DNA from 4 places in the Exiguobacterium sp. UBA5002 genome. Region 4 is predicted to be linked to each of the others. Evidence: riboswitches for the same ligand, from Rfam matches in the RefSeq annotation. Region 4 holds a riboswitch; each other region holds the start of a gene.

Region 1 (5,884 bases), on a different contig from region 4:
CCGTCTGACCATGCCGCACTAAACAAATTTCAGTCATGTCTCTGTCTCCCTCATTTAAGAAATATGACTGATTGTATCATGTTTTCCATTCGGAAGTTGTCGTGGTGGCAACAGTAGTACCTGACAGGTGAAACGTTCAATTCGTTCAAGCAATCGCTCGATCTTTAACGGATTTTCCGTCTGAGCGAAACTGGCAAGTGAGTGGGTGCCATTCGGAAAGGAAAACAAACGAACATCTGCTCCGACATCTGCTCCCTTCTCAACGAAATGCAAGGCTTGAGAAAATGGGACGATTGGATCTTTTTTACCGTGCAAGAGCATGATGGGCGGGGCATCCGATGTTAGGTGCGTGACGGGTGAGACGTGCGTCATCAGCTTGCGCCATTCTTCTCGTCCCCCCTTGTAGAACTTAATGTGGGCAATCCAAGTCTGAATGAAATTAAACAACAAAAAGTTCGTCGGTGGATATAAAGCGATCACACCACTGATCAATGGCATGTGGCGCTCATCACGCTCACCAACGAAAGCAGATGGGGCAAGTGCCGTCGTCAGCATGAGTGCGGCTCCGGCTGAGTCTCCCCATACCATCATCCGTCCTCTTAGAATGCGAAGACCCTCTGCTTCCTTATTCAAAAAACATAACGCATCCCGTACATCTTCGAGGTTATCCGGAAAATAACTGCCCTCTTCGAACAAACGATACTCAATACTACAGACGGCAACTCCGAGTTCAAGCAGACGGTCGACGATTGGACTAAAGCAGAACATGTCATCGCGCTCTCCACGAACGAATGCACCACCGTGTGCATAGATGGCAACTGGAAACGGTCCTTCTCCCGGTGGATAATAGAGATCGAGCTGTAAGATGCGGTTTCCCACCTGTTTGTAGGTGAGCGTCCGCGGTGCAAGTTGTTTTTCTGTGAGTGGCAAGGCGGGTTCGGTCCATCGAAGCAATGCACCATAATTGTTCCAGATACTCGCTCCCGCTGCTGCCGTCGTCAATAACGCAGCTCCCCCCATTAGCCATGCAGTTTCACGTTTCACTTGATCACCTCCAAAAGACGTGCTAGTTTCTTCACTTTATTATCCTTCTACCCCGTTTTAAAAGAAGTCGAACGTCTCGGTATTCGTACTTGACGCTTCACCAGCGTTCCGCTATAGTGAGAAAGTCCAAATCGGAATAGTTACGTTTTAATAATGGAGGTATCATATAATGAAAAAAATCATTCCCGCTTTAACAGTCGCTTTCGCAAGTGCAAGTGTTCTCGCTGCTTGCGGTTCGAATACCGATTCATCGACTTCAGATAAAACCCAGACAGAAGTCTATGCATCAACGTTCGCGACGGCTGCTATTGCCCGCGAAATCGGAGGGGATCAAGTCAACGTCAAGATGATCGTCCCACCTGGAGCAGACCCCCACTCTTACGAGCCGACGTCAAAACAACTCACCGAGATTGCTAAGGGCGACTTGTTCCTCTTAACCGGTACGACGCTCGAGCCGTATTCGAAAAAAATCCAGGAGAGTCTAAAAGGCACGGATGTCCGCTTCGTCGAGACGAGTAAGGACGTCAACTTACTAGAATCGGATGCTACACTCCATGCACATGAAGAAGAGGGGCATAGTGAAGACGAACATGCCCACGAAGAAGAAGGGCACGATGATCACGCAACGGATAAACCTGCGCATGAAGAAGAAGGCCATGACCACGGAAAATACGATCCACACGTCTGGCTCGATCCTACCAACGCAAAAGCAATGGCACGTTCCATCACAGTCGCTCTATCAAAAGAAATACCAAAAGACAAAGCGACATTCGAGAAAAACTTAAAAGCGTTCGATCAGCAAGCTGACGCACTAGATAAAGAATTCAAACAAGCCGTCGCTGATGGATCGAAAAAAGAACTTCTCGTTACGCATGCCGCTTACGGTTACCTCGCAGAACGATATGGTTTCACGCAACTGCCGATCGCGGGAATTTCTCCTTCCGATGAACCGTCACAAAAGCAACTGGCTGCTTTAGTGAAAGAAGCACGGATGCATGATTTGAAATACGTCGCGTTCGAAGAAACGGTCTCACCTAAGGTCGCACGTGTCATTCAAAAAGAAATCGGAGCTGAATCCGTGACGATTCATAATCTAGAGTCCGTCACGAAAGCACAGCAAAACAGCTCTTATTTTAAATTGATGGAAGAAAACGTCCAGACGTTAAAACAAGCACTTCAGTAAAGTACAGTTGACACGCGTTACTCAATGCGGTACGGTAAGAAACGTGTTTTAAACAATTGAATGACTTCTTTTTATCGCGAGAAACGGAGGGACTGGCCCAATGATGTTTCGGCAGCGGACGATTTGATTCGTACTGTGCCAAATCCAGCAAGCGAAAGCTTGAGAGATAAGAAGAGCGTCTTTATTTCATAAAGACCTCCTTCTTTCTTGCGAAGGGGTCTTTTTTGTATCTTTGAGAAACGAGGTGTCAACAATGAATGAAACGATCATGCCTAACAAATGGGCACTGCTTCCCCTCGTCGTATTCCTGGTCCTCTTCATCGGAGCCGGGATCTTCTATGACGACTTTTACAAATTTCCGATCCTTATCGCCGCATTGATCGCTTTGATCTTTGCTGCAATCACGACGAAAGGATCCATCAATCAAACGGTCGAACGAATCGCAACGGGTGCCGGAAATCCTGATATCATGATCATGGTCTTCATCTTCTTATTAGCCGGTACGTTTTCTGGAACGGCAGAAGCAATCGGTGCCATCGATGCAACCGTCAATGCTGCTTTGACGTTCCTACCTCCGTCATTACTGATGAGTGGTCTGTTCATCATCGCTGCCTTCATCTCGATGGCAATGGGAACATCGACTGGAACGATTGCTGCACTCGCGCCGATCGCCTTCGGTATTCATGAAGCGACAGGCATCAACGTTGCGATCGCAGCAGCGTCAGTCGTTGGTGGATCGATGTTCGGCGATAACTTGTCGTTCATCTCGGATACGACGATTGCTGCCGTCCGTACCCAAAAAACGAACATGCGCGATAAGTTCCGGACGAACTTCATGATCGTCCTACCGGCTGCTATTTTGACGGTCATCCTACTCGCATTCGTTTCTGGTTCTGGTGACGTCGTCGAAGCAAAAGCATTTGAATTCTACAAGTTGATTCCATATCTTGCTGTCATCGTCCTTGCACTATTTGGCGTCAATGTCATTCTTGTCTTAATTGGTGGTACGTTACTCACCGGCATCATCGGTATGATTGATGGTAGTTTCGGCTTGAGTGGCTTCGTCCTCTCGATGTCAAAAGGAATGATGGGCATGGCGGAAATCTCCATTTTGACGCTCCTCATGGGTGGTCTCGTCAGCTTGATCACGTTCAACGGTGGAATCGTCTACTTGAAAGAGACGTTGACGCGCAAGATTTCTCAGCGTCGCGGTGCCGAATTCAGTATGGCAGCACTCGTCAGTGCGACGAATCTCGCAACGGCGAACAATACGATCTCGATTCTCGTCGCTGGACCACTGGCAGCTGAAATCGCTGATACGTATGAAGTCGATCGCAAGAAATCAGCGAGTATTCTCGATATCTTCTCTTGTGGGATTCAAGGTATCATTCCGTATGGGGCGCAACTCTTGATTGCAGCAGAATTGACGAAAACGGCTTCACCGGAACTGATTCCGTATCTGTTCTATCCGTTCCTGCTCTTCGTCTGTGGATCGATTGCCATCATCTTCGGTTTCCCACGTCCAAAGAAATCAGTTGCTCAACAAGAAAAAATCTCTTCTTAACAAACGACAGGTCCGATCGCTATGATCGGACCTGTTTCGTTATTTTTTCTGCTTCGCTTGTCGTTCTAAAATCAAATACGCGATTGCTGGAAGTGGAAACTGAACGAGTCCCGCGCCTCCCCATACCCACGGGTTACGTCCTGATTTTCGTACACTGAAAAATAGGCTAACTGCTTGCGTGACCAACAAGGCACTAATACTAAGCCAAGCTCCCTTTGATAGCTTTTTATTCTTTTGAGCCATCCTTTCTCCCCCTCTTTCTGACATACGGTCAGATGTGATGAATTCTCTTTTATTTTAACCCATTCTATTCCTCCATGAGCATGGAAACGGACGGTTTCGTTCGTTCGTGCTAAACTAAACGAGCAAATCTAAACTACGTTTTATGAGGAGGAGTAACACATGCAATACGCAAAACTTTCAAACGGTATTACGATTCCCCAAATTGGATTCGGTGTCTGGCAAGTAGACGAAGAGACAGAAGCACCCGCTGCTGTTGCTGAAGCATTACGTGTCGGTTATCGTCATATCGATACGGCTGCTGTCTACAAAAACGAGCGCGGTGTCGCAAAAGGAATCAAGGAAAGCGGCGTGAAACGTGAGGATCTCTTCTTAACGTCAAAAGTCTGGAACGATGATATTCGTGCCGGTCGGACGAAGGAAGCATTCGCAGAATCGCTCGAACGTCTCGAAACAGATTATCTTGACCTTTATCTCATCCACTGGCCGGTCGAAGGCTATATCGAAGCGTGGAAAGCAATGGTTGAACTGTATGAAGCAGGCAAGATCAAAGCGATCGGTGTCTCGAACTTCAAAGAACATCACCTCGATACATTGGCAGAAGAGGGCTTGATGGCACCAATGATCAACCAAGTCGAATTGCATCCACAATTGCCACAACACGAACTGCACGAATACTTGCAAGATCACAACATCCAAGTCGAAGCATGGAGTCCACTCATGCAAGGGAAATTCCTCGAAATCAACGATTTCAAGGAAATCGCAGAGAAGCATGGTAAGACACCTTCACAAGTCGTCTTGCGCTGGCACCTCGACAACGGTATCGTTGCTCTTCCAAAATCCGTCACACCAGAACGCATTGCAGAAAACTTCGACGTCTTTGATTTCCAACTCGATGCCGATGATCTTGAGAGAATTGATCGTCTGGCAACGGATGTCCGCCTCGGACCGGATCCAGACGAAATCGATTTTTAATCTAAAGGTTATCGTAAAAAAGAACGGCTTCCATGTGAAGACGTCTTGCTTCATCTGAACGACGAGAGACCCGTTTCCAGTCTACGACTTGGAAGCGGGTCTCTTTTTTTTATGATTTAAGCTGATCAGACATAATAAATCAAAATCGTATCTTCCGCTTCTTCTGCCTTTTGAAAATAGGCACGTAAATCGGCAAACTGTTCCCAGATATCCTCGAATTCGCCCGGTGTTCCGGCTTCATCATGAATCGAAGCGAGTGCCCGTTGATCAAAATTCCGCATCACCTCAGCCGAGATGATGAGGAGTGGCAAGGGCAGAATACCGACAATCGCCGCTTTCTCCTCATTGACGATCAACTCTTCGCCAACGATCGCTCGTCCCAGGTTGTAATGTGTGTCTTGATCAATATAGATATCGATTTGATTCATCAAATGATAGATGGTGTTCGTCTGTTCGAGGGCGAACAATTGTTCATGATCGGGTTGTGTCTCATGAATGAATAAAATCCAGTCCATGATGATGTGGGGATCGTTTCCGAACGACTCCCAGACCGCATCCGTGACGCGGACGAAATGTACGTTTTCCATTCTCCCCCTCCCTTCTGTACTCTGTATTCCCTTTTTAAATTCGTTCTATACAAAAAAAGAGCCAGATTTCTCTGACTCCCTTTTCCTTAAATTGCTTTTTCGTCTTTTTCTGATTCTTGCCATGCTTCAAGCGCATCTTTCCCCGGCAAGTTCGGAATCGAGTCCGCATAGAATCGTGGCTCTTTTCCAGCTTTTCGTTGCCCGACATAATCTTCGAGCGCTAGTTTCGCGATTTTCGAGAGACGGAAGATCGCATACAAGTTAACGATCGCCATCAGTCCCATGAAGATA
Region 2 (5,884 bases), on a different contig from region 4:
CGCGTGCGTACCGTCCCACTGCATCGGTGTGCGGGAGTTATCGCGCGCGAGTAACTGCATCGATGAGAGCACGACCTCTGGGTCCTCTCCGCCAGCGACGCGCTCCGCGTATCGATTTCGAAAGGCGACGTCCTGATAGAGCGACGGATCCGAGAATCGAATCCCCGTCATTCCGATCTCTTCTCCTTGATACACGTATGGAATGCCCGGTAACGTATGCAACATCAAACCAAGTAGTTTCGCACTTTCAACGCGGTATCGTTCACTGCCGAAGCGCGTCACTTGTCGTGTATGATCATGGTTGTTGAGGAACTGTGAATTGACACCTAATGGGTATAAAACGTCGTACCAGCGTTTTTGAATCTCCTTGAATCGTAAGAGATCCATCACCTCCATGTCATCCGCGATTTCGAAGTGAAATAGCGTCCGGAGTTCTTCTCGGTCCTCACTGACATATAACAGCCCGTCTTCTGGACCGACGAACGGAATCTCACCAACTGTAAACAAGTCTTTACCAGCAAGAACATTCGCATGCATCTCCTGCAAGAAGTCATGCACGCCGGGCTGATTTCCAAGGTACGAGAGATCAAACGGATTGGCGACATCTTCAAACGACCGTTTTTTGATCAAGTTGATGACATCCATCCGGAATCCGTCGATCCCTTGATCGATCCACCAGTTCATCATATCGTAGATCGCTTGCCTCACAGCTGGGTGCTCCCAGTTTAAGTCGGGCTGTTCTTTGGCGAAGGAATGAAAATAATACTGCCCGCGTTCTTCACTCCACGTCCATGGGCTTGGCGCAAAGTACGAGCGCCAGTTGTTCGGAGGCGTCTCTTTCGTGCCATCCTGCCAGATATACCAGTCATCCTTATCGTTGATCCGCTCCCGCGACTGACGGAACCAGTCATGCTGGTCACTCGTATGGTTCACGACTAAATCGAGAATGACCTTCAATCCACGGGCATGAGCGGCCGTGATCAACTCCTGGAGATCTCCCATCGTTCCCGCTTTTTCCATGATCTCGTAATAATCGGCAATATCATAGCCGTTATCGACGTCCGGCGAACGGTAACACGGATTCAACCAAACGACATCGACACCAAGTGAAGCGATGTAATCGAGCTTGTCGATGACACCTCGCAAATCACCGATCCCATCCCCGTTCGAATCCTTAAAGCTACGCCAGTAGACTTGATAGACGACTGCCTCTTTCCAGTTAGCTCGCTTCATCTTCCCACTCCTCTCCCTACTCTTTATTCCCGCTCCACTTATCTGTACCTGTTTATCCGACAATTTTTTTGAATTTCGAAAAAGTTCTTTTCTTTTGACTGAATATTCGTTATCCTTGACGACAATACCACGAAGGAGGCATTCATCCATGAAACATTTCGCTCCATCCATCGCCATTGATCGGCTTCCTGCTCCCGTCTTCGCTGAGCTCGCAAACCGAATCGGTGCTGTAAAAGCTGCCGGACACGATGTCATCACACTTGGTCAAGGAACACCCGACCAGACGACGCCTGTACATATCCTCGATGCCTTAAAACAAGCCATCGACGAGCCAACGAACCTTCAATATCCACCGTTTCGTGGACATGATTTTCTAAAACAAGCCGTCGCAAGCTTTTACGCGACTGAGTTCGGTGTCACGATCGATCCAGCAACGGAAGTCGCGATTCTGCTCGGCAGTAAAGCCGGAATCGTCGCTTTACCGCAGACAATCGTCAACCCTGGAGAAGGAGTCATCGTTCCGGATCCAGGATACCCGGATTACCTGTCTGGTGCCGCACTCGCTGGTGCTTACCCGATTACACTTCCGTTGCTCGAGAAAAACGGCTTCTTACCCGATTACGACTTACTTGATACGACGGACGTCGAGCGTGCCCGGATGTTGTTCCTCAACTACCCGAGTAATCCGACGGGTGCGACTGCGACGGCAGAAGCCTTCGAACAGACAGTCGCTTTCGCCGATGCCCATGATATCTGTGTCGTCCATGACTTAGCATACGGCGGAATCAGTTTCGATGGTCCGACACGGAGCTTCCTGCAGACGGAAGGTGCAAAAGACGTCGGGATCGAATTGTTCTCACTCTCGAAACGCTTCAACATGTCCGGCTTCCGGATCGCCTTTGCGATCGGTAATCCGTCTGTCATCTCAAGCATCGAGACGTACCAAGAACATCTCTACGTCAGTGCCTTCACACCGATTCAACATGCTGCGACCGTCGCTCTGACGAGTGACCAGACATGTGTCCGCGAGTTAAGTCGCTTGTACGAAACACGACGCGATGCGTTGTTCGCGAAACTCGATGCGATTGGCTGGAGTGGACCACGTCCGGGCGGTTCCTTCTTCGTCTGGCTTCCTGTTCCTGAAGGTTACACGTCCCAAAGCTTCACCGATCACCTGCTTGACGAAGCACACGTCGCTGTAACCCCTGGATCCTTCTTCGGCGAATACGGTGAAGGCTACGTCCGGATCAGCTTGATTGCTGACGTCGAACGTCTAGAAGAAGCCGTCGATCGAATCGGAACGCTCAACCTGTTCCGGACACCTGTTGCGGAATAATTCTGAAAAAACATTTGACAGATGGGAATCATTTCCGTTAAAGTAAATCCCAACAGCATAACTACTTATCGAGAGCGACCGAGGGATTAGGCCCAACGACGTCCGGCAACCACCTGTAAGGAACGGTGCCACATCCTACAGAATGATTTTCATTCTGAGAGATAAGTTACGAAATCTTACACTTTCGTCGCTTTTTTCTGGTTGCTCTGCTACTAGGAAAAAGCGACTTTTTTTGTATGAGGAGATGAGCGGATGATTGAATTCAAACACATTACAAAACGGTTCGTTCGAGACCGGACCCCGATTTTTGCATTACGGGATGTCGATTTGACGATCCAAAAAGGAGAAATCTTCGGAATCATCGGTGAGTCCGGTGCCGGTAAAAGTACGTTGCTTCGCCTAATCAATGGGCTTGAGCATCCGACACAAGGAACCGTCAAGGTCGACGGTGTCTCGCTCGGCGGGATGTCAAAAGCAGATTTGCGTCAACTTCGCTTGCGGACAGGAATGATCTTTCAGCATTTCCAATTGATTCAGTCGCGCAACGTCGCGGATAACATCGCTTTTGCGCTCAAGGCCGCTGGCGTTAAACGAGCAGATTTCCCGGAGCGAATTCGCGAACTCGTCTCGCTCGTCGGACTCGAAGGATTCGAGACGAACTTCCCGAGCCAATTAAGCGGGGGGCAGAAACAGCGCGTCGGGATTGCCCGGGCACTCGCGAACGATCCGACCGTCTTGTTATGTGATGAAGCGACATCAGCTCTTGACCCCGTTACGACACTACAGATCCTTGAACTGCTGAAGGATTTGAATGAACGTCTCGGACTGACGATCGTCCTCATCACGCATGAGATTGATGTCGTCAAACAGATTTGCCATCGCGTCGCGGTCATGTCGCAAGGTGAAGTCGTTGAAGTCGCCTCAACCTATGACTTGTTTAGTCAAGCCAAGCATCCAGTGACGCAACATTACGTCGATACGGCACTACAAATCGAATTGCCGGAACGCATCTTACAGGCAACCCCAGGCAAGATCATCCGCTTGCAGTTCACGGGCGAAAAGACCGGTGAGAGTACGTTATCAGAAGCGATCCGCCGTTACGATATCTCAGTCAGCATCTTGCACGGCAAGGTCGACTACATTCAAGACGTCGCCTTCGGTGTCCTGATTGTCAGCTTGACGGGATCATCTGATCAAATCGCCCCTGCCCTCGACTGGCTCGCGACGGAACTTCATGCACTCGAGGTGATTCAGGATGTGGCTTGATCGTATTCAAACGATGTTACCTGAGCTCTTGAAGGCACTCGGCGAGACGGCGTGGATGGTCGGAATTTCACTTGCCTTTGCATTGGTCGTCGGGATTCCGCTCGGGATTCTCTTGTTCGTCACAGACCGGGGATTATTTTTTCAAAACCTTGCCGTCCGACGTGTCCTTGACTTCGTCGTCAACATCGTCCGGTCGCTACCGTTCATCATCTTGCTGGTTGCCCTCATTCCGTTAACGAAGTTCTTACTCGACAATACAATCGGTCCGACGGCAGCATCCGTCAGCCTCAGTGTCGCAGCGATTCCGTTTCTCGCACGACTCGTCGAAACATCACTGCGTGAGATTCCACCTGGTTTGATCGAAGCAGCGGAAGCGTGCGGTGCGAAACCATTACGGATCATCGTCAGTATCCTTTTACCAGAAGCACTCCCTGGCATCATTCAGGGCATCACATTAACAACGATCAGCTTGATCGGCTTCTCAGCGATGGCTGGTATCGTCGGCGGCGGTGGTGTCGGTGACCTCGCGATCCGTTTCGGTTACTATCGCTACGATAATCTCATCATGATCGTGACGATCGTCGTGCTCATCGTCATCGTTCAAAGTATTCAAGCACTTGGCAATCAACTGGCGCGAAAAACAGATAAACGCTAATCATACATGCAAAGGGAGAGTGCAATCATGAAAAAACGATATGCCTTTTTAGCAACAGCCTTACTCGGTGCAGGAGTCCTCGCAGGATGTGGAGACAGCAGCGCTGATGAAAAAGACAAGACGATCAAGATCGGGGCGACGAGCGGTCCGTATAGCGACATGGTCAAACAAGCGATCCAGCCACAACTCGAAAAGAAAGGCTACAAAGTCGAAATCGTCGAGTTCAGCGATTACATTCAACCGAACATCGCCCTCGGTAGCGGCAATATCGACGCCAACTTGTTCCAACATTCGATCTATCTCAAGACGTTTTCTAAAGAAAAGAATCTCGACTTAAAAGGACTGATCACGGTTCCGACAGCACCGATGGGACTATACAGCAAGACAGCGAAGACACTTGACGACGTCAAGACAGGTGCTGAAGTCGCGACGCCGAATGATCCGACGAACCAAGCACGGGCACTGAACTTGCTTGCGGAACAAGGGTGGATTGAACTCAAGCCGGATGCTAATCCTCTGACCGTTTCAGAAAAAGATATCGTCAAGAATCCGAAGAAACTCGTCATCAAACCACTCGAAGCGGCTCAACTGCCACGCGCTGTCGAAAGTGTCGATATCTCAGCCGTTCCAGGGAACTTCGCACTTGCTGCGAAATTCGACTTACTTGATGCGTTAGCACTTGAGACGATGGACGAACAATACCGGAACCTCGTCGCTGTCCAAACGAAAGATGCGGACAAACAAGTCGCAAAAGACTTAAAAGCAGCCGTCGAATCGGACGCCTTCAATGAAGTTATCGAAAAATCATTCAAAGGCTTCAGCAAGCCTGAATGGGCAAACTGATGTAAAAAACGACCGGAATTCAAGGAGAGATCATCTCTTTGAATTCCGGTCGTTTGGTGTTAGAACCGATACCACATCAGTTCTTCATCATGATAGGTATCATCGATTTTCAGCGCCCGTGGTTCAATCGCGTATGATTCAAAACCAAGCGACCGATACAACGCTTTAGCAGCTTCGTTCGTCCGGACGACCGAGAGATGGACTTGCTCAATTACAGGATGCTGCTTTAATGTACGTAATGCCTCTTCTACAAGGCGTCGTCCGACCTGTTGTTTTCGGGCGCGTGGCGTGACGTACATCGCAAATACATTCGCTCGATGTCGCATCTTGAACGGCTCGGAGCAGACGATAGTGACGACACCGACGAGTTCATTTTCATGAAACGCACCAAACGTCATCGACTGTTCGCTTTCAAGACGAGTTGCGTACCGTTCGACGGATCGATCTTTTTCTGATTCATAATCAGAGCCAAATGCCTCAGGATGGTTTCGTAAGGCTTCTAATCGCAACGCTTTATAGAGTACTGCATCTTCTGGATTCAATCGACGGAT
Region 3 (5,884 bases), on a different contig from region 4:
TCAACCCTCCAACGGTCGGACTGATCATTCGCCCCGCTGAAGCAGCAATATTGACGTACCCTTGGAATTCTCCTTCTTTTCCGATTGGCGCGAGTCTCGCTGCCATGGCAGGAACCGCTGGCCAGATGAACATTTCACCAATCGTCAGGATGATCATCGCGACGAGGAACATCTTGAATCCTCCTGCGAACGGAACGATCAGATAAGACAAGAGGAAGATTCCTGTACCGGTCATCAATTGTCGCTTTAAGTCATCTCCAAACCAACGAAGAATTGGTGTTAGTAAAGGTTGTGCGAACACGATGAGTGCTCCGTTAATCGTCCAAAGAATCGAGTATTCGGAAATCGTGACACCAAGCGATTTCGTGTGTACAGCAAAGGTTCCTTGCCACTGTACATAAACGAACCAAAGTAAGGCATAACCAATCGAGACGAGCAACATCGTCCGTGCCGCACCGCGTGCAAGGGGTGTGCGTGTCGTTTCGATCTCGTCATGGGTCGCATGCATCCGAGCCGGTGCCTGAATCCAGGACAAACCGACGAACAAAATGATGGCAAAAGCGATGTAGAGGACAAGATTGGCGATGAAGATGTACTGAATCGAAAAGGCAGCGATTTGACCGCTGACAGCTGTCCCGAGCGCTACACCAACGTTTTGTGCGACATAGATCGCATTAAAGGCACGACGCCCGCCTTCAGGCCAAATGACACCCGTCATCGCGTAGATCGTCGGAAAAACCATCCCACCGACGAATCCAATCAATCCAAGCATCGCGACGTATCCGAGGTACGTCTGATGAAACAGCAACAAGCCGACAGAAGACAGGACAAGTCCGATGACACTGATGACAAGCGTCTTCTTGCCACCGAGACGGTCAAACGCTTTTCCACCTAAGTAGTTTCCGACGATTGCTAAGGCCGAGTTGACGAACAACGCCATCCCTGCTTTTGTCATCGACTCTCCTAAATATTCATGAATATATAATGTATTAAACGGCCATAAAAAAGAGGATCCCGTCGTATTGATGGCCATCGCAAGGACGAGGATCCAGACCGCTTTTGGTAATTTTGGCATACCTGTGGTCCTCCTATTTCATTCTCAACCTTGCCACTTTACGCAATCCGTCCCCTAGCTGTCAAGCCACTTCGCTTTTCGTCAACGAATCAAAAAATGATATAATGCAGAAAGAATCTTGCACATACTGAACCATTACTAGAAAAACAGACCATAGGAACAGGAGTCTATGCCATGTCACTTGCCCGTGTACTACCTTATACGAAACAATTACTCGAGTCCGTTATCGAACCCGGAGACTGCGTCGTCGATATGACTGCCGGAAATGGACATGATACACAGTTTTTAGCAGAACGCGTCGGTCCAGAAGGAAGGGTTCTTGCGTTCGACGTCCAGGCACAAGCCATTGAGGAATCGACGCGACGTCTCGACGAAGCCGGAATGTTAGCACGCGTCGACCTTTATCATGAAAGCCATATCCATGTCGGTGCCCGTCTTTCGGACGAACAACGTCCTGTCCGCGCCGGTGTCTTCAATCTCGGATACCTGCCTGGAAGCGACAAATCAATCACGACGACCGGAGAAGAGACGCTTGAAGCACTCGATGCCCTCCTCCCAGTCCTCGCTCCCGGCGGTCTTGTCGTCCTCGTCGTCTATCACGGTCACCTGGAAGGAAAACGTGAACGCGACGCTGTCCTCGATTACGTCACAGCCCTTGATCAGCAAGATTATGCCGTTCTCCAGTACCGTTTCTTGAATCAACAAAATCATCCCCCGTTTATCATCGCGATCGAGAAAAAAGTGCGCTGACAGTAGAAATAAAGAAGTGATGGCTTCCGCTATGGAAACCATCACTTTTTTCATTCTTCGACTAATTTAAAAAACAACAATAATTTTTCCGCAAACCGTGTATTCAACCGTTCAAAGCTGAAATGCGGGAAACCGTGTAGACGTTGTAAGTAAATCTGATCGCCACCCATTTTCCGGCATACTTCAAGCGTCAGTTTGACGTCTGCGAACTGATCGTCTGGTGCATAAAAACAAGCCAAGTTTACACGAGGCAGTTTTTTTCGTTCCTCGTCATGTACGACGATCTCTTCTTCGATTTCCCGGTACTGCGCATACGTCAGTTCACCGATGCGAACGGTATCTTCCGTACTTTGACCAAACGGCAACGTACCGAGTGGCGCATCGGGACGGAAACGATCAAACGCACTCGCGAAGACTTGTTTGACACCTCCGAGTTGTTTCGACGGATGCCAATCAAACAATGGTGAAACGAACGCAAGACTTGCGACTGGTAGTTCATATTCTTGCAACAGACGATTGACGACGAGTGCGCCCATGCTACAGGCGATGATATGAATCGGTAGCTTTCGTTTTCCTGCTTCGCGTAATGCTTCTTTTAACAGTTGACCGTGCTCTTCAAACGAAATGCGACGTGGTGCGTCGACGAGTAGCACTTCATACTCTCTTTCGAGTACTCGAATCAAAGCTTCACTCGGACGGGCACGCAGTTGTAACGGATAGACTAATACGATGATTCCTGTTGGTTGTTCAACCACAAACTCACCTCTTCACTTCATACTTCCTTTTCACGATACCTTATTTCAAACGCAAACGAAACCGTCCCGAGACGGATTTCACGAGGCAACATGGCGAAGACGAACGACTGATTCCGCTTGCCCAAACACTTCTTCCGTCATCTCACTAAGTTCTTCAAAACCAAATGAGGTCAGGAATTGACGCGCTTTATAGTTACGTGCTTCCACGTATACTTCGAGTGGGACGGCTCCTTGTCGTTCGAGTTCACGGATCAATCGTCTTCCGATTCCGTTTTGCTGATATTTCGGTAAGACGTACAGACGAACGATCTCCCACGTTCCTTCGACATCAACAGCATGAATGAAACCGACGATTTCCTCGTCGATGATTCCGACATAAAAATACTCTCCCCGTGCTTCTTCCGCCGTCCGGATCGCACGAACGACTTCTTCTTGCGGATACGCCTCCTGCACGAAATGCGCTTTCGAACGTTCGGAATAGATTTCTGCATACGTATCCAACCAAGATGTGACGGCAATGTCATGAATATGTCCTGCATCAGCTGGAATAGCTTCGCGTATTTCCATAATCGGAACCCCCCTTTGTATTCATACGAATCGACTCATGTACTTTTACCCTCTTCTAGAAAAAACATTCGTTTCCTGCAAAGTTCCGCGGAAACAAAAAAGTCCGAAAACCCGCGTAGGGTTCTCGGACTTTTTGATTATGCGAAACGTTTTGCTTGTTCTTCAAGAACTGCTGCTTTATCTGTTTGTTCCCATGGAAGCTCAACATCTGTACGACCGAAGTGACCGTATGCAGCTGTTTGACGATAGATCGGACGACGGAGATCAAGCATGTTGATGATTCCAGCCGGACGAAGATCGAAGTTTTCAGCAACCAATTCGACGAGTTGCGCTTCAGGAAGTTTTCCTGTACCGAATGTGTCAACCGCGATTGATACTGGGTGCGCGACACCGATTGCGTACGCGAGTTGAACTTCTGCTTTATCTGCAAGACCTGCAGCAACGAGGTTCTTCGCGACGTAACGTGCTGCGTATGCAGCTGAACGGTCGACTTTTGTTGGATCTTTACCTGAGAATGCTCCACCGCCGTGGCGTGCGTATCCACCATACGTATCAACGATGATCTTACGACCCGTCAATCCAGCATCTCCTTGTGGTCCGCCGATGACGAAACGACCAGTTGGATTGATGAAGAATTTCGTTGCTGCGTCGATGTATTCAGCCGGGATGACCGGTGTGATGACGTGTTCTTTCAAGTCAGCTTGAATTTGCTCAAGCGTAACTTCTTCCGCGTGTTGTGTCGAGATGACGATCGTATCGACACGAACCGGCTCGTTGTTCTCGTTGTATTCGACCGTGACTTGTGTTTTTCCGTCCGGACGAAGGTAGTCGAGTTGACCGTTTTTACGCACTTCTGCCAAACGGCGTGCGAGACGGTGTGAAAGCGAGATTGGAAGTGGCATGAGTTCTGGTGTTTCTTTCGTTGCGTAACCGAACATGAGACCTTGGTCTCCTGCACCGATTGCATCGATTTCTGCATCAGACATGCTACCTTCACGTGCTTCAAGCGCTTGGTCTACACCAAGAGCGATGTCTGCTGATTGCTCATCGATTGATGTCAATACAGCACATGTGTCCGCGTCAAAACCGTATTTCGCGCGTGTATAACCGATCTCACGAATCGTTTCACGAACGACTTTTGGAATGTCGACGTAAGTGGATGTCGTGATCTCACCTGCAACGAGAACGAGACCTGTTGTAACAGAAGTTTCTGCCGCAACACGCGCGTTTGGATCCGCTGCGAGGATTGCATCAAGAATTGAATCCGAAATTTGGTCACAGATTTTATCTGGATGACCTTCAGTGACTGACTCCGACGTGAATAGTCGGCGATTAAGGTTTGTCATGTATGACCCTCCCAAAAAAGAATTTGACGGTGTACTCATTTCCCCTAGTTGAGTGGGACGGTAAAATGAAAAAAACCTTTCCAAGTCCAAAAAATGGTCAGGGAAAGGTTGTGCGTTCTTCCTTTACCCTCTTATCGTTCGAAGTGTTTACTTCGCTTCAGGAGAGCACCTTTTCCCTCATTAATATGTGAATTAATGTAGGACGGTTGCCGGGTTTCTTCGGGCCTTGTTCCCTCCACCTGCTCAGAATAAGAGTATCCGTTACGAATTACATGATATAAAGTTGTAACTACTCTGTCAAGCAAGGTTTCAAATTCTAGTCGAAACTTTTTGAAAGAGATGTTAAACTGTTAATGCTGAAAGCGTTTCCAGATAAATAGAAATCAGCACTAGAAAATGATTGCTCTCTCTTTAGTATGTCACATATAATAAATGTGTCATGCTAAATACAGTGAGCCAAAACCAACGTAGGGGAAAGGTGGGGTCAGGATGCCGATGACGGTCCTGAATATCGAAGAACTACTCAAGAAAGAGCATGTGTTCAAACAACTATCTGTTGCTGAACTTGTCGAACATGCGATTCTAAACGAAGAAGGTGTCCTTGCTGAGAACGGCGCATTATCTGTAGAAACGGGGAAATTTACAGGTCGTTCACCAAAAGATAAGTTCATCGTCCGTGATTCTTCCTGCGAGTCTCACATTGATTGGGGTCATGTCAACCAACCAATGGATGGAGACAAATTTGAACAATTGTTGCAAAAGGTTCTTCGTTACATGAACGAAGCTGATCATCTCTACTACACAGAAGCTGCTGCTGGAGCAGATACGCACTTCACCCTTCCGGTCCGTGTGCTCACACAATATGCTTGGCATAACCTGTTTGCCAAACAACTCTTTTTACGCGAGTATCCTGAAGTGGCTGCCTTCGAACCGTTCACGGTCGTCTACGCGCCACATTTCAAAGCAGATCCTGCCGTTGACGGAACGAACTCCGAGACGTTCATCGCGATGTCGTTCGAACACCGGATCGTCTTGATCGGTGGAACGGAATACGCTGGAGAAATCAAAAAGTCGATCTTTTCCGTCATGAACTACCTCTTGCCACAAGAAAACGTCCTTTCGATGCACTGCTCGGCAAACGTCGGACACGAAGGCGACGTCGCCTTGTTCTTCGGTCTATCTGGTACTGGTAAGACCACCCTTTCAGCCGATGATAGCCGTCAATTGATCGGTGACGATGAGCATGGTTGGTCGCACGATGGTGTCTTCAACATCGAAGGCGGATGTTACGCGAAGACGGTCAATCTATCGCGTGAAAAAGAACCGCAAATCTTTGACGCGATCCGTTTCGGAACCGTCCTTGAGAACGTCGTACTCGACGAAGCCCGTCA
Region 4 (5,884 bases):
CCATGGTTGCATATTGACAGAAGAAGGTGCAAGTGTTGCTTCTTCAAGGATTTGTGTCATTTCTTCTTTTGAAATTTTTACGTTCGTGTCGTAGTTACGAATCGAGCGACGTCCTTTAACGATTTCCATGAAGTCCGTTGTTGTTTGAGTAGTCATAATTATTCAATCTCCCTTGTGTGTTTTCTCTTTTTTATAGTGTGAAAAACTTATTTCCAGTCTGCGATGTCGTTGATCGGTAGGCGAACCGATGGGTATCCTGCGTCAACTGCTTTACCAATCGATAGCAACATGACTGGTACATAGCGCTCTTTTTCAAGACCGAATGCTTCCGCGATTTGATCTTTCTCGTAACCACCGATTGGGTTTGTATCATAACCGTGTGCACGAGCGACGAGCATCAATTGCATCGAGACGAGACCCGAGTCAATCAAGATGCTGTCTTTCAAGTCGTTTGCTGATACGCTGCTGTACATCCCTTGGATCGCTGGTACTTGGCGATCGCGTACTTCTTGTGGCATGAGCCCTTTTGCGACAGCTGTATCGTAGATGTTCTCGAGTTGATCAACAGCGTTCATGTCACCGAAGACGGCGATGACAGCAGAAGATGTTTCGACTTGGACTTGGTTGAATTTCGCGAGTGGTGCAAGTGTCGCTTTGCCTTCTTCGCTATCGATGACGAGGAAACGCCATGGTTGCATGTTGACAGAAGAAGGTGCGAGTGTTGCTTCTTCAAGAATTTGTGTCATTTCTTCTTTTGAGATCTTCACGTCTGTATCGTAGTTACGAATCGAACGGCGTCCTTTGACGATTTCCATGAAGTCTGTTTGAGTTTGCGTTGCCATATTAAAGCGACTCCTCTTTTAATTTAGGTAATGTTTCGGCGTTCGCTTCGATGCGTTGAATCATCTCAGCTAACGTCCGTTGTTCTTCAGCAGAGAATCCTTCGAGTAAGTTCTCGAGGAACTCCTCTTTTTGTTCGCGTAATCGTGCAATGCGCGTCGCCCCTTGTTCCGTTAAGGAAACAAGAATCACCCGATTGTCAGCGGCTGAACGCTCGCGAGCAATCATCCCTGTCGATTCCAGGTGTTTGAGGTGACGGGTCACCGCCGCGTGATCGACATTGACGCGTTTTTGCAATTCTTTTTGACTGATCGTTTGATCGACTTGTAGTTGAGCAAGTAGGTCCATTCGCGTCTGACTGAAACCATCCGTACAGAGATCGAATTTTTGAGCAATCGTCTTATTGACGGAGACGAGTGCATAGATCAAACGTCCTTTTTCGGTGCAGGAAATACTCAATCCATCACATCCTTCCCTTCGTTCGAAGAAACCTTTGACGTATCAAAGATTGATATGTAAACGAATATAACGTGTTTATTTTGATGACGCAACTTATCTGCTTCTGACATAAAAAAAGATATCATTCACGCGGAATGATATCGAGTCAGGCGACTTAGCTAATTTGGCGTTCAGACGCTGGAAGTCCTTTTGCATCAATTGCTGCAATGATCCGGCGGAAATAGAACAACCAAAATTGCAGGAACGGTCCGATCAGGAAAATCGAGAGGATCGTACCGAAGAAAACAGGTCCTCCAAGCAACCAACCGATGCCGCATGCCGTGACTTCCATGATCGTCCGCATCAGACGAATTGACGTTCCGAAGCGCTCTGCAAGTGTCAGCGTCAACCCATCACGTGGACCGGCCCCGTATCCAATAGCGACATACAGACCAGCGCCCATCCCAATGATGAAGATACCGAAAATCAGCCAGAGCGTATTCAACCAGATCGACTCAAAAGAAGGTAAGAGATGAGAACCAAGAACAAGATTCATGAAGACACCGACGAAAATCGCGTTGACGAGCGTTCCGATTTGCGGTGTGACGCGGTCTAACGCGTACTTCACGAAAACGAGTAATAGACCGACAAGCAAGATGATCGTTCCGACGGATAGCGGCGTCTTCTTTTGGAGACCAAGATGTAATACATCCCACGTCGAGACACCGAGTTCAGCCGTGATCATCATCGATGAGCCGAGAGCGAGTAAAAATAAACCGAGTAGGAAGAGTCCCCACTTTAACGTAGCGCGTAATAACCAGGAAGCACGATGACGCGTCATGTCTAACACCTCATTTCTTAAAAATAATTGATTCGTTAACTGTATCATGAGGAAAGTAGAAGAAGAAAGACGAAATTTTCCGTTTTTTCCATCTTAAGAAGGAGGGGAAGGTCGAAAGAGAAACGTATACTGAAGAAAAAAGGAGATGACAGGATGAAAGCGATCCGGCACCTGATTCGTTTTACATACATAGAAGCCGTCTGTTGCGTCTTTCCCGTTATGATTTTCGCAGCGCTTGCTCTTTCACGTTATCTTCCTGCTGAACCGATCGCGCGATACGATCTCCTGTTGCTATGGTGTCTTCTCGTCCAAATCGTCTTACTTGTCACGCGTTATGAAACGCTGGAAGAGTTCAAACTGATCTTACTCTTTCACGTGATTGGTCTAGCACTTGAACTGTTCAAAGTGAACGTTGGGTCTTGGAGTTATCCGGAACAGGCTCTAACGAAAGTGGCGGGTGTTCCCTTGTATGCAGGATTCATGTATGCAAGTGTCGCAAGTTATGTCTGTCAAGCGTTCCGAAGATTTCATTTACGCTTCACAGCATTTCCACCGCCTTGGCTTGCGATCAGCGTAGGCAGTCTCGTCTATCTCAACTTCTTCACCCACCATTGGATCTTCGATGCACGCTGGCTATTGATGGTCCTCGTCGTCCTTGTCTTCTATAAGTCATGGGTTCATTTTACGATCGAGCAGACGATCTACCGGATGCCGCTCGTCCTATCCTTTTTACTGATTGCCTTTTTCATTTGGATCGCGGAGAACATCGTGACGTTCTTTAAAGGCTGGGTCTATCCGCATCAGGAAGGAGGCTGGGCAGTCGTTGATCTTGGAAAATTGTCTTCTTGGTTCCTGCTTGTGATCATCACGGTTTTGATCGTCATCGTCGCGAAATACAAGCGTCAGGATCCGGCTGTGGAGATATATCAGCGTACATAGACGAAAAACATGACATTTCGTTTGCGATGAAGCGCTTCGATGTTCAACGTTCGTTCTAACATGTGGACGACAACTTGAGCGTGCTTGGCTCAACCAGCAACGAGACGGGAAATTATTGAAAAAAGAGTGAAACATTAGAAATTTTAAGCCGTAGAGTAAGGTGAGAACTTATTTTTCAAGGAGGACCTTACTCATGTCATCTCAATTAAAGAAAGCAGCGAAGGAGTCGCTCAGCGGTCGTTGGGGATTTGCAGTCCTAGCTTTTCTGCTGTTTAGTATTATTCAGGGTGTTCCTAATTTATTTGGATCGGATATCGATGAGCCGTCTAGTAGTATAGATCTCGTTGTATCATTGGTGTCGATTTTATTGATTCCAGTAGGAGTCGGTTGGACATGGATTGCCATGTCGATTGCTCGTGGCGAAGAAACGAAAGTGACGGATTTGTTTGAGCCATATGGTATGTTCCTGAAAGTGGTGGGGCTGGCCATTGTTCAGTTCATCTTTATCGCGCTCTGGACGTTACTCTTAATCATCCCTGGTATCATCAAGTCATTCTCTTACTTGTTGACGTTCTACATCCTTCGAGATGAACCATCGATCGGTATCCTCGAGGCCATCACGCGTTCACGCCAACTCATGGATGGTCACAAGATGGAAGCATTCTTACTCTTCCTATCATTCATTGGTTGGGCATTACTTGTAATCGTTACACTTGGTCTTGCTGTCTTATGGGTTGGACCATACTTCAGCGTCACGCTTGCCAAATTCTATGATCGTGTTCGTGGTGAACAAGCACCAGAGCCAACATCAGATTTCGTCGCACCATATTAATCCGGAATCCCGACACTACGTCGGGATTTTTCTTTGAAATAAATCCGATAGGAAAAGACGGTTTAATGGTTGCTTTAGTTCAATGAATTCTGTACGATGAATGCAACACATCTTATCTAGAGAAGTCGAGGGACTGGCCCGAAGACACTTCAGCAACCCCGCTATGGCGGAAGGTGCTACTTCCAGGAAGGAATACCTTCTGAAGATAAGAGCGGACAGGACAAGATACCGTCGCTCTTTTCGAACTTCGAAAAGAGCGTTTTTTTATGATAAGGGGGACGATGGAGTGGAGTATGGTTTTTGGTTACCGATTTTTGGGGGATGGTTACGTAACGTCGAGGATGAACAGATGCCAGCAACATTCGATTATGCGAAACAAGTCGCACAAACAGCTGAACGCATCGGCTTCTCGACGACGTTGATTGCGGAATTGAACTTGAACGATATCAAAGGCATCAAGGAACCGAGTCTTGAGGCATGGACAACGGCAGCGGCGATTGCTGCAACAACAGAACGCCTTGAGATCATGACAGCGGTTCGTCCCGGGTTCCATAATCCAGCGACGACGGCGAAGATGGCGGCAAACATCGATCAGTTGAGTGGTGGACGCTTTACCCTCAACGTCGTCTCAGCGTGGTGGGCAGAGGAAGCGAAACAATACAACGGTATCTTCACAGCGCACGATGAACGCTATGCTCGGACGGAAGAGTTCGTCACGGTCATGAAGGGACTATGGGCAGATGCGTCACCGTATAGCTTCTCCGGTCATCACTACACGATCGAACAGGCGGAACTCCATCCGAAGCCAGTCCAGCGTCCGGGGATCAAGCTCTACGCTGGTGGAGAGAGTGAAGCTGGAAAGCGAACGATCGTCGAACATTGTGATGCCTACGTCATGCACGGGGGCACGGTCGAAGAAGTGGCTCATAAAATCGATGACATGAAAGTACGCCGGGAAGCGACGGGACACGCACCGCTCGAGAGTTTCGGTCTTGCTGCCTACATCATTTGTCGGGATACGGAAGAAGAAGCGCTTCTTGAGTGGCAACGCATTACAGACGTCAAGGAAGACAGCGCCGGTTATGCCGGTTATCAGGATTTCATCAGTAAATCGCAACTGGAGCAACAGGTCGAGCGGAACGATTATTCCGTCTCGAACCGTGGTCTACGACCGAACTTGATCGGAACACCAGAACAAATCGCTGAACGGATTCTAGCGTTCGAAACCGTTGGTGTCACGTTACTTTTGTTACAATTCTCACCACAACTTGAAGAAATGGAACGCTTTGCTCGTGACGTAATGCCACTGGTCGAAGCGAAACGAAAGGTAGGTCAACAATCATGACAAAAATTCATATTCTCCACGAAAATCAAGAATGGACGGACCATCTCATCAAACGTCTCGAAGAACTCGAATTACCATATGAACAGTGGCACTTGAATGAAGGGATGGTTCCGCTGGACGAACTGCCACCAGAAGGCGTCTTTTACAGCCGGATGAGTGCCTCTTCGCATACGCGGGGGCATCGTTACGCGCCGGAATTGACGGAAGGGGTCCTCGCTTGGTTAGAAGAGCATGACCGGACCGTCTTTAACGGAACGCGTGCGCTTCGTCTTGAAGTCAGCAAAGTCAATCAATACACGGCGTTGCGGAAGGCTGGGATTCGTGTACCGAAGACGACGGCTGCCGTCGGACGCGATCAAATCGTACAAGCAGCAAAAGAGATCGGTGTTTCGTCATTCATCACGAAACACAACCGTGCCGGAAAAGGTCTCGGCGTCCAGCTGTTCCACTCGATTGAAGCACTTGAAGCTTATCTCGACGGTCCGACATTCGACGAACCAGTCGATGGCATCACGTTGATTCAAGAGTATATTCAAGCACCAGAACCGTACATCACACGTTGTGAGTTCGTAGGTGGAAAGTTCGTCTACGCGGTTCGAGTCGATACATCAGAAGGTTTTGAGCTTTGCCCAGCGGATGCATGCGTGAT

What was found. Region 4 has a riboswitch for S-adenosylmethionine ahead of B4C70_RS14750 (LLM class flavin-dependent oxidoreductase). Riboswitches for the same ligand answer to the same signal wherever they lie in the genome.
Region 1: linked by a shared signal. The riboswitch ahead of B4C70_RS04205 (Na+/H+ antiporter NhaC family protein) and the one ahead of B4C70_RS14750 (LLM class flavin-dependent oxidoreductase) in region 4 are both predicted to bind S-adenosylmethionine.
Region 2: linked by a shared signal. The riboswitch ahead of B4C70_RS10865 (methionine ABC transporter ATP-binding protein) and the one ahead of B4C70_RS14750 (LLM class flavin-dependent oxidoreductase) in region 4 are both predicted to bind S-adenosylmethionine.
Region 3: linked by a shared signal. The riboswitch ahead of metK (methionine adenosyltransferase) and the one ahead of B4C70_RS14750 (LLM class flavin-dependent oxidoreductase) in region 4 are both predicted to bind S-adenosylmethionine.

What each region holds. Positions count from the first base shown of each region.
Region 1 covers NZ_DGYQ01000019.1:13,395-19,278, forward strand. The annotation lists gene B4C70_RS04190 (histidine phosphatase family protein) at 1-37, opposite strand, end outside; gene B4C70_RS04195 (alpha/beta hydrolase) at 55-1,044, opposite strand; gene B4C70_RS04200 (metal ABC transporter solute-binding protein, Zn/Mn family) at 1,214-2,227, shown strand; SAM riboswitch class I at 2,296-2,400, shown strand; gene B4C70_RS04205 (Na+/H+ antiporter NhaC family protein) at 2,481-3,791, shown strand; gene B4C70_RS04210 (hypothetical protein) at 3,831-4,034, opposite strand; gene B4C70_RS04215 (aldo/keto reductase) at 4,194-5,006, shown strand; gene B4C70_RS04220 (hypothetical protein) at 5,132-5,593, opposite strand; gene B4C70_RS04225 (alanine/glycine:cation symporter family protein) at 5,680-5,884, opposite strand, start outside.
Region 2 covers NZ_DGYQ01000035.1:4,566-10,449, forward strand. The annotation lists gene B4C70_RS10855 (alpha-glucosidase) at 1-1,233, opposite strand, end outside; gene B4C70_RS10860 (aminotransferase class I/II-fold pyridoxal phosphate-dependent enzyme) at 1,382-2,569, shown strand; SAM riboswitch class I at 2,632-2,737, shown strand; gene B4C70_RS10865 (methionine ABC transporter ATP-binding protein) at 2,822-3,835, shown strand; gene B4C70_RS10870 (methionine ABC transporter permease) at 3,825-4,490, shown strand; gene B4C70_RS10875 (MetQ/NlpA family ABC transporter substrate-binding protein) at 4,518-5,333, shown strand; gene B4C70_RS10880 (GNAT family N-acetyltransferase) at 5,393-5,884, opposite strand, start outside.
Region 3 covers NZ_DGYQ01000034.1:37,899-43,782, reverse strand. The annotation lists gene B4C70_RS10565 (MDR family MFS transporter) at 1-1,075, opposite strand, end outside; gene B4C70_RS10560 (class I SAM-dependent methyltransferase) at 1,229-1,825, shown strand; gene B4C70_RS10555 (serine aminopeptidase domain-containing protein) at 1,876-2,580, opposite strand; gene B4C70_RS10550 (GNAT family N-acetyltransferase) at 2,659-3,147, opposite strand; gene metK (methionine adenosyltransferase) at 3,285-4,493, opposite strand; SAM riboswitch class I at 4,622-4,748, opposite strand; gene pckA (phosphoenolpyruvate carboxykinase (ATP)) at 4,983-5,884, shown strand, end outside.
Region 4 covers NZ_DGYQ01000048.1:85,167-91,050, forward strand. The annotation lists gene B4C70_RS14720 (nitroreductase family protein) at 1-156, opposite strand, end outside; gene B4C70_RS14725 (nitroreductase family protein) at 207-842, opposite strand; gene B4C70_RS14730 (MarR family winged helix-turn-helix transcriptional regulator) at 844-1,299, opposite strand; gene B4C70_RS14735 (YczE/YyaS/YitT family protein) at 1,454-2,119, opposite strand; gene B4C70_RS14740 (DUF817 domain-containing protein) at 2,273-3,058, shown strand; gene B4C70_RS14745 (DUF975 family protein) at 3,252-3,890, shown strand; SAM riboswitch class I at 4,000-4,102, shown strand; gene B4C70_RS14750 (LLM class flavin-dependent oxidoreductase) at 4,177-5,235, shown strand; gene B4C70_RS14755 (ATP-grasp domain-containing protein) at 5,232-5,884, shown strand, end outside.